Regions from separate parts of the Lacticaseibacillus salsurae genome, predicted to be linked through region 2. Evidence: predicted binding sites of a transcription regulator. Region 2 holds the regulator's gene; each other region holds the start of a gene.
The links. The regulator CtsR, encoded in region 2, represses protease genes until heat stress. The targets are predictions, from matches to a motif close to TTGGTCAAAAAAGGTCAAANA.
Positions count from the first base shown of each region.

Region 1: a site for CtsR is predicted at 1,284-1,304, ahead of clpP (ATP-dependent Clp endopeptidase proteolytic subunit ClpP). Genes of this name have one in related genera too.
Region 3: a site for CtsR is predicted at 1,416-1,436, ahead of ACKTSG_RS09535 (ATP-dependent Clp protease ATP-binding subunit). Genes of this name have one in related genera too.

Region 1 is NZ_BAAFZI010000006.1:72,561-75,829, reverse strand. It holds gene ACKTSG_RS03785 (sugar-binding transcriptional regulator) at 1-226, opposite strand, end outside; gene clpP (ATP-dependent Clp endopeptidase proteolytic subunit ClpP) at 628-1,257, opposite strand; tRNA gene ACKTSG_RS03775 (tRNA-Arg) at 1,608-1,679, shown strand; gene ACKTSG_RS03770 (MarR family winged helix-turn-helix transcriptional regulator) at 1,765-2,220, opposite strand; gene whiA (DNA-binding protein WhiA) at 2,392-3,269, opposite strand, start outside.
Region 2 is NZ_BAAFZI010000096.1:5-3,273, forward strand. It holds rRNA gene rrf (5S ribosomal RNA) at 1-117, shown strand; tRNA gene ACKTSG_RS13645 (tRNA-Val) at 124-196, shown strand; tRNA gene ACKTSG_RS13650 (tRNA-Lys) at 236-308, shown strand; tRNA gene ACKTSG_RS13655 (tRNA-Leu) at 333-414, shown strand; tRNA gene ACKTSG_RS13660 (tRNA-Thr) at 432-504, shown strand; tRNA gene ACKTSG_RS13665 (tRNA-Gly) at 524-595, shown strand; tRNA gene ACKTSG_RS13670 (tRNA-Leu) at 606-691, shown strand; tRNA gene ACKTSG_RS13675 (tRNA-Arg) at 702-775, shown strand; tRNA gene ACKTSG_RS13680 (tRNA-Gly) at 813-884, shown strand; tRNA gene ACKTSG_RS13685 (tRNA-Pro) at 892-965, shown strand; gene ACKTSG_RS13690 (CtsR family transcriptional regulator) at 1,070-1,543, shown strand; gene ACKTSG_RS13695 (ATP-dependent Clp protease ATP-binding subunit) at 1,564-3,269, shown strand, end outside.
Region 3 is NZ_BAAFZI010000032.1:1,215-4,483, forward strand. It holds gene ptsP (phosphoenolpyruvate--protein phosphotransferase) at 1-697, opposite strand, end outside; gene ACKTSG_RS09525 (phosphocarrier protein HPr) at 697-963, opposite strand; gene ykzS (protein YkzS) at 1,067-1,258, opposite strand; gene ACKTSG_RS09535 (ATP-dependent Clp protease ATP-binding subunit) at 1,477-3,269, shown strand, end outside.

The DNA of each region.
Region 1 (3,269 bases), on a different contig from region 2:
TGCCAGTCAGGACCATGCCTGACTTTGAAGTTTCGATCAAACCGAGTTGGCGTAAGAAATCCGTTTCGGTGCGCAAGACCCGCTCAGAGGTTTTCATTTGATCAGCCAAGGTGCGCCGACCAACTGGCGCTAACCAGTTAATGTATTGCAGAATCTGATACCGTTTGGTGACCACGCCGACAAGATCCGGTGCGATTGCTTCGATCCAGGCGAATTCAGATTGCATGTCGTATCCTTCTTCTGTGGGTCGTTGTCTGTCCAACGTAGTCGTATGGCGACCCATGTCAGGCAAAAAAATTAGGAATCTCAGACACAAGCTGTACTCCCTTACCAACGTCATCATTATACCAATCCCTGAAAAAGCGTGCAAGCAATTTACTTGCAAACGCGCACGCTTTCACACAAATGGAATGCTTTGGCCATAAATCCCCAGCTTATTCGCGATGCAAGGGTTTTCGTTGTCAAGTTTTTGCCACATTTTTGTGAAAGCGTTCGGTTTTTCTCTCACTGGGTTTTCATCTTCGGCTAACCGAAATCTATATCAATGGGGTAAACCATTTTATTTTAAGGCTTTTGACATGAAAAAAGCGAGGCATCCGCAGACGTCTCGCTTAGCTTACTGTTCAATTACTTTTGATCGGCTTTTTGAACCAAAATATCGTCGATCAAACCATAATCCTTGGCTTCTTGCGCCGTCAAGTAGTGATCACGTTCCGTGTCAGCTTTAATGGTATCCATGTCTTTGCCAGTGGCATCAGACAAGATCTTGTTTAAGCTTAAACGCGCCTTTAAGATCTGTTCAGCGGCGATCTCGATTTCAGTTTGTTGGCCTTGAGCGCCACCTAATGGCTGATGAATCAACACTTCAGAATGCGGTAAGGCAAAGCGCTTGCCTTTGGTCCCAGCTGCTAACAGCACGGAAGCCATGGAAGCCGCCATCCCAATGGCAATGGTTTGGACGTCGGATTTGATCAAGTTCATCGTATCCAAGATCGCCAAGCCAGAAGTGATCACACCACCAGGACTGTTGATATACAAATAAATGTCCTTGTCGGAATCTTGCGCATCCAAAAACAGCAATTGCGCGATGATGGAGTTGGCGACTTGGTCATTGATCTCACCGGATAACATGATGATCCGGTCTTTGAGTAAGCGTGAGTAAATGTCGTAGGCACGTTCGCCACGACTGGTTTGTTCAACGACTGTTGGTACTAACATAGTATTCCTCCCTTTAATCGCGTGTGTATTAGCACTCATTTGATTACAGTGCTAAGCATACGCTATTAGTCAAAAAAGGTCAAACATAGATTAAATATTTTTTTGCTACTGTCAGTCTAGCACATTGGCCGCCACCCGAGAATGAAAGTTACCCCTTGCAACGAGCTTTTTGCCCAAACAAGTCGAGGCTGAACAAAATGTCCGTTAACGATTCATTTGCGGAAAAAATTGGGCGCATCATCGCGCCTTGCGCTGGCTCCACTTGCTTGCTTCTATAATAGTCATATGTAACGCTAACAACCGGCACCACCTTAAAACCGCGTAACTTTTGCCTTGGTGCATTTTTGCTTGCAATGCTTGCCGGAATCGCGTAATATAATTAAGTACTTGCGCGGTTAGTGTAATGGATCGCACGTGAGATTCCGGTTCTCGAAATCCGGGTTCGACTCCCGGGCTGCGCATCAAAGGACCACCAAAAACGCCTAGCAATAGGCGTTTTTATTTTGCCCAAGCCGACAAAAAATCCCGCCAGTAGCGGGATTTTTTTTAGTCAAAGCGCAAGTCGCCATCAGCGACTGACATTAACTTGGCATCGACTTGATCGACGCTTTCTTTGACAGCTTTGTATTGTTCAGGGTCCATGCCCACTTTTGACGCACAGCTTTGCACATGCGCGTAGATCTCATCGCGCAAGTCTTCAGCCTTTTGGGTCAAGGAGACATCTACGCGGCGTTCATCAACTGATGAGCGTGAGCGGTTGATCCAGCCGTCTTTTTCCAAGCGCTTCATCAATGGCGTCAAGGTGCCACTGTCCAAAGACAAGGTTTGACCAACTTGTTTCACCGACATGGTGCCGTGTTCCCACAATGACAACAACGTGATGTATTGCGGGTAGGTCAAATGATACTTGGACAAAGCTTGGGTGTAAAAGTGGTTGAATTGTTTCTGCGCTTTATAAATTGAAAAGCACAGTTGTTCATCCAATAAAACGGGTTCGACCATAGTATGCCTCCTAAGTGCGTTCAGTATGCGAGTTCTGGAATATCTAAACCGATAATTTCGACTTTATCAAGTTCTATTGTACACGATTATCTACGCCCTGCAAACCACTTGCAGACAAAAAAATTGCCTTCAGCGTAAGCTAAAGACGATTAATATAAAAGTTATACACAATTATGCATCTTGCGGTTGCTGATAGCCTTCTGCGATTTGATTCAACTTGCGTAAGCGGTGGTTGATCCCAGATTTCGAAATCGCCCCACTGGGCACCATTTCGCCTAATTCTTTCAACGACACATCAGGATGCGCCAAGCGCAAAGCGGCGACTTCTCGCAACTTTTCTGGCAATGAATCCAACCCGACATGTGTCCGCAAATAATTGATGTTTTCGATTTGGCGTTGTGCGGCGTCAACGGTTTTGTTTAAGTTGGCGGTTTCGCAGTTGACCAAGCGATTCACCGAGTTGCGCATGTCGCGCACGATGCGCACATCTTCAAACTTCAACATCGCATTGGTGGCGCCGACCACTTGCAAGAAGTCAGCAATTTTTTCTGCTTCTTTCAAATACACGATGTAGCCGCTGCGGCGCTCAACCGTGCGGGCGTTCAAGCCAAAATCATTCATCATCGCCAAAATATCTTGATTGTGATCTTGATACAAAGAGTAGATCTCCAAGTGATACCGCGATGTTTCTGGACTGTTCACCGACCCGCCAGCCAAAAAGGCCCCGCGTAAGTAGGAACGCCGGCGTTGCGGCTCATTCATCACTTTCGGCCCGACGCCAGTTTGGATCGACAAACCGTCGTGATCTAAAATGTCGAGATCTTCCAACACCGTATTGACGTTGGCAGTCAGCCGCACCACATACTGGTTGTTTTTCTTCAGCTTCATTTTGCGCCGGACGATCAAGTTGGCTTCCACTTGATAGACTTGTTTCAACAGCGCATAGATTCGGCGGGCAATGGCAGGATTTTCGGTTTGGACATTTAAGACAAATTGATGATTCAAAATGCCTAATGACCCGTTCATACGGATCAAAGCCGATAACTCAG
Region 2 (3,269 bases):
TGTGGTGGCGATGGCGAGAAGGATACACCTGTTCCCATGCCGAACACAGAAGTTAAGCTTCTCTACGCCGAGAGTAGTTGGTGGGTAACTGCCTGCGAGGGTAGGAAGCCGCCACGCTGTTATGGAGGATTAGCTCAGTTGGGAGAGCGTCTGCCTTACAAGCAGAGGGTCACAGGTTCGAGCCCTGTATCCTCCATCGGACCCCTTGGGTCCAGGATCTGAATAGATCCAGCACGAGCCGTTAGCTCAGTTGGTAGAGCATCTGACTTTTAATCAGAGGGTCGACAGTTCGAGCCTGTCACGGCTCATTTCCATTAGTTCCAAAATTGTCTGCGGGTGTGGCGGAACTGGCAGACGCGCTAGATTTAGGTTCTAGTGGTTTATACCGTGGGGGTTCGAGTCCCTTCACCCGCATCAGCAAGAATATTTTCGCCGACTTAGCTCAGCTGGCAGAGCATCTCACTAGTAATGAGGAGGTCGGAGGTTCGAATCCTCTAGTCGGCAGTACAATTGAATATTTAATGCGGAAGTAGTTCAGTGGTAGAACATCACCTTGCCATGGTGGGGGTCGCGAGTTCGAATCTCGTCTTCCGCTTTTCATTTATGCCGGGATGGCGAAACTGGTAGACGCACAGGACTTAAAATCCTGCGGTTAGTGATAACCGTGTCGGTTCGAACCCGACTCTCGGCATTTATGATATGCACCCATAGCGCAATTGGATAGAGTGTCTGACTACGAATCAGAAGGTTGTAGGTTCGACTCCTACTGGGTGCATTTTTTGCGTTTAGCAAAGATTTTTAGATCAGCTCATGCGGAAGTAGTTCAGTGGTAGAACATCACCTTGCCATGGTGGGGGTCGCGAGTTCGAATCTCGTCTTCCGCTCTTACACCGGGAAGTAGCTCAGCTTGGTAGAGCGCTGCGTTCGGGACGCAGAGGTCGTGGGTTCGAATCCCGTTTTCCCGATATTGAAGTCATTGTCTGCGGACGGTGGCTTTTTTATTATATTTGCGTATAATTAAAGTCAACATTAGTCAAACTAGACCGATGCGACAGAAAGGTGGGACGTGATGGCAAGCCAAAATGTGACGGACATCATCGAACGCTACTTAAAAGCGTTACTGGATGCTGAAGAAGAAGTCGAGATCAGACGAGCCCAAGTGGCGCAACGCTTTGATTGCGTCCCTTCGCAGATCAATTATGTGATCAAAACGCGCTTCACGCCAGAACGCGGCTATGTGGTTGAATCCAAGCGCGGCGGTGGCGGTTATATTCGCATCGTCAAAGTCAAAATACGCACAGATTGTGACTTGTTGGCGTGGATGATCGCGCAATTACCAAGTCAAATCAGCGTCCAAGATGCCCGCTTAATGATCCAAAAGTTGTATGATGAAGGCATCGTTGAACAACAAACTGGCAACATGATGCTGAATGTGTTGAGCCACCAAACCTTAAACGTGGCTGACGCAGAAACTGAAAGGCGCTTGCGGGCCCGGTTGCTGTTGTCATTTTTACAAAGCTTACAATATGAACGCACACACTGATCGAAAAGAGGAATGAGTGTATGGATAATCTGTTTACGCCGTCAGCAAAAAACGTGTTAATGATCGCCCAAGAACAAGCCAAGTATTTCCACCACCATGCTGTTGGCACGGAGCATTTGTTGATGGCTTTGGTGATCGAACAAGATGGTATCGCCGGCAAGACCTTGCGTCAGCTGTCAGTCAGCCAAGAAGATGTCCATGATGAGATCGAACGCTTCACCGGCTATGGCACCGTCGACGCCCAAAATCAAAGTGCTGACACTTACTTGCCATACTCGCCAAAAGGCAAAGAGATCTTAAGTTTTGCCGGTGACGAAGCCAAACGCTTAGGCGCTTTGAAAATCGGCACGGAACACATTTTGCTGGGGTTATTACGCGAAGATGATATTTTAGCGGCGCGTATCCTGCAAAACTTGGATTTGTCCTTGTCTAAAACCCGCCAAATGGTCCTGAAGAAAATGGGTATTTCCGAAGCTGCTGCCAAGCCGCGCCAACAAGCGCGCCAAACCAAGCGTCCAGCCAGCCAAGGTACGCCAACGCTGGATGGCCTGGCTCGCGATCTCACCCAATTGGCTCGTGAAAACAAAATGGATCCAGTGGTTGGCCGCGACAAAGAAGTGCGCCGCTTGATCCAGATCTTGGCACGCCGCACCAAAAATAATCCGGTGTTGATCGGTGAACCTGGTGTCGGCAAAACCGCTATTGCAGAAGGCTTTGCTGAAAAAATCGTCGCCGGCTCCGTGCCAAGCGATATGAGACACAAACGCTTGATGATGCTTGATATGGGCTCATTAGTGGCTGGTACCAAGTATCGTGGGGAATTTGAAGACCGCTTGAAGAAAGTCATCGACGAAATTTATGCCGATGGCAACGTGATCTTGTTCATTGATGAATTGCACACCTTGATCGGTGCCGGTGGGGCAGAAGGGGCCATTGATGCCTCAAACATCCTCAAACCAGCCTTGGCCCGTGGGGAACTGCAACTGATCGGGGCGACCACGCTAGACGAATACCAAAAGTACATCGAAAAAGATGCGGCTTTGGAGCGGCGTTTTGCCACGATCCAAGTCAATGAACCGACTGAAGAAGAAGCTGAGCAGATCTTACACGGCTTGCGTGGCCGCTATGAAGCCCATCACGGCGTCACCATCACCGATGACGCATTGCATGAAGCCGTGGTATTGTCCAGCCGCTATATCACCACGCGCTTTTTGCCCGACAAAGCCATCGACTTGGTCGACGAATCTGCTGCCAAAGTGCGCTTAGATGAAGCCGACAAGCCGACGAAAGCGGACAAAATGGAACAGAAGCTGGAAGACTTGGTCAAAGCCAAAGAAGATGCGATCTTGCATCAAGACTTTGAAGAAGCCGCAGTGATCCGGCAAAAAGAACAAAAACTCCGTGAAAAAGTGGCTGAGCAACCTGCTGACGCTGATGAAAATGGCGTGCGCAAAGATGTCAAAGTCACTGGCGAAGATGTCGCTGAAGTGGTCGCCCAATGGACTGGCGTACCTGTCACTCAGCTGCAAAAGAAAGAATCCGAGCGCTTGGTCAACTTGGAAAAAGTCTTGCATGAACGCGTTGTTGGCCAAGATGAAGCCGTCAGCGCCGTATCGCGTGCGATTCGCCGGGCTCGCAGCGGCTTGAAAGACCCAACGCGTCCGATCGGCTCTTTCATGTTCTTAGGCCCCACTGGTGTCGGCAAAACCGAATTAGCCAAGGCCTT
Region 3 (3,269 bases), on a different contig from region 2:
GGTCGATGGTGATCTCACCAGTCAAGCCGTCAACAGTCAACATTTGCCCGTCTTTGACATCTGCGGTAATGGATTTGGTCCCCACGACAGCAGGAATTTCCAAAGAACGTGCCATGATCGCAGAGTGCGCCGTGCGGCCGCCAATATCAGTGACGAAAGCTTTGACGTACTTTTTGTTCAATTGGGCAGTATCACTTGGGGTCAAGTCGTGAGCGACCACGATCACTTCAGAGTCGATCAGCGCTGGGTTTGGCAGCGTGCGACCCAATAAGTGTGCCAATACACGCGTGTAAACGTCGCGGATATCTGCGGCGCGTTCTTGCATGTAGGGGTTGTCAGTCATGGCTTCAAACGTGGAGATGAACATGTCGGACACGTCTTTTAAGGCTTGTTCGGCATTGACCTTGTCATCGTTGATTTTGCTTTCGATCGCGCCAGTAAATTCTGGGTCTGCAAGGATCATCATGTGGGCGTCGAAAACTTGTGCTTCTTCTTCGCCTAAGGATTCAGCCGCTTTGTCACGGATCAATTGGAGTTCGTCTGTGCTTTGCTTTAAAGCAGAATGCAGGCGCTGAACTTCAGCGTCTGCATCTTTAACGGAACTCTGCTTGAATGACAAATCGGGTTGCACCAACATGTAGGCTTTCGCAGTTGCGATACCATCACTTGCGGCGATCCCTTTGAGTTGCTTTGTCATTAGTCAGAGAGGCCTTCCTTCTTCATGGTTTCTTCGATAGCAGCAATTGCGTCTGCTTCGTCGGCGCCTTCAGCGGAAATGGTGACATCAGCACCTTGGCCAACACCCAGGGACATAACGCCCATGATGGACTTCAAGTTAACGCTCTTGCCCTTGTATTCCAGGTTGATGTCGGCATTAAACTTGCTGGCAGCTTGTACCAAAAGGGTCGCCGGACGGGCGTGGATACCTGTTTCTGCAATAACATTAAATTCGCGTTTTTCCATGAGTAATCTGCTCCTTCGTCATTTGAAAAAAATTTTTGCCGAATAGAATGGCTTCATTCTATCTCCTGTAAACCTTACCATTATTCCGTTTTCACGACAAGTATTATTTATGGTCAAGCGGGTGGTAATGGTAATAAATCACGCCTTCGCGCCTTGCAGTGCCTACGATTTCTTTACGCGCAGGATAATTGGTCCAAGCGCGCCGAAATGCTGCAAAAGTGGTCGGATCAATTTTGATCTCGTCGATCTGTCCAGCACGCAGCTGATCCATCAACGCGGTGTAGTCTACGGACATATTAAGTGAGCCCCTCCTTTCAACAACACCTTAATGTTAGCATTATCATCGCCGGTAAACAACCGCTAAAACCTCACATACCAAGGGTTTCACGATTAATTTAGCACTCTCGGCATTAGAGTGCTTGCTTTTCAAAAATAAGCGTGTATACTGAGTTTTGGTCAATGAAGGTCAGTCGGCTTTCAATCGACGAGCTTATATAGAAAGGTAGTGACGAAATGCTTTGTGAGAACTGTCATCAAAACCCCGCAACGATCCACTTGTACACCAGCGTCAATGGGACGAAACAAGAGATCAACTTGTGTCAGAATTGCTACCAACAGTTGAAACAACAAGCAGGAGGCCAAATGCAACCAACCAATGCAAATGATCCTTTTGGCTTCAATGGCCTCGATGACATTTTCAAGGCTATGAGCCAAGGCATGGACCAAAATCCACAACAACCTCAAACCCCACCGACCCAAAGTGGTCAAAACGGCGGTGGTAACAATCGCCGCGGCAATGGGAATTCCGTCCTTGGCCAATTCGGGGTCAACTTGACCCAAAAGGCCAAAAATGGCGAGATCGACCCAGTGATCGGCCGTGACGGTGAAATCGCTCGGGTCATTGAGATCTTGAACCGGCGCACCAAAAACAACCCTGTGTTGATCGGTGAAGCCGGTGTCGGGAAAACTGCCGTAGTCGAAGGTTTAGCCTTAAAGATCGCAAACGGCGATGTCCCAACGAAACTCCAAGATCGTCAAGTGATCCAACTCGACGTGGTTTCCTTAGTCCAAGGCACTGGCATTCGCGGTCAGTTTGAACAACGGATGCAACAGTTATTAGATGAATTAAAGAAGTCTGATAACACCATTTTGTTCATTGATGAGATCCACGAAATCGTTGGCGCCGGCAACGCTGAAGGCGGCATGGACGCTGGCAACGTGTTAAAGCCAGCATTAGCGCGTGGCGAACTCCAATTAGTTGGGGCCACCACCAACAACGAATATCGTCAAATCGAAAAAGATGCTGCTTTGGCCCGGCGCTTGCAGCCAGTGACTGTCGACGAACCCAGTGTCGAAGAAACTGAAGCGATCCTCAAAGGCATTCAAAAGCGCTACGAAGATTTCCATCATGTGAAATATACTGACGACGCGATCAAAGCAGCGGTGACCTTGTCCAACCGCTACATCCAAGACCGCTACTTGCCAGATAAAGCCATCGACTTATTGGATGAATCTGGTTCGAAGAAGAACTTGACCATCAAAGTCGTTGACCCTGACGCGTTAAAGAAGAAGATCGCAGACGCGGAAAGTCAAAAACAAGCCGCATTAAAGCAAGAAGACTATGAAAAAGCCGCCTTTTATCGCGACCAAGTCAACAAGCTTGAAAAAATGCAACAAGATCAAGCCGCCGTATCTGATGAAGATACCCCGACTGTCACTGAAAAAGATATGGAGCAGATCGTCGAACAAAAGACCCATATCCCAGTTGGCGAACTCAAGCAACAAGAACAACAGCAGTTGCAAACCTTGGCGCCTGATCTTAAAGCCCATGTCATCGGCCAAGATAACGCCGTTGATAAAGTGGCGCGTGCCATTCGTCGCAACCGCATCGGCTTTAACAAAACCGGTCGTCCGATCGGCAGTTTCTTATTCGTCGGCCCTACCGGCGTTGGGAAAACGGAATTAGCCAAGCAATTAGCCAAAGAGCTGTTCGGCTCACAAGAAGCGATGATCCGCTTTGACATGTCCGAGTACATGGAGAAATTCTCCGTGTCCAAGCTCATCGGGTCCCCTCCTGGCTATGTCGGCTATGAAGAAGCCGGCCAACTAACTGAGCAAGTACGGCGCAACCCATACAGTCTGATCTTGTTAGACGAAGTGGAAAAAGCCCATCCAGATGTCATGAACATGTTCTTGCAGATCTTAGACGATGGCCGCTTGACTGATTCTCAAGGACGCACGGTTTCGTTTAAAGACACGATCATCATCATGACCTCAAACGCCGGCTCCACTGATGCTGAAGCCAA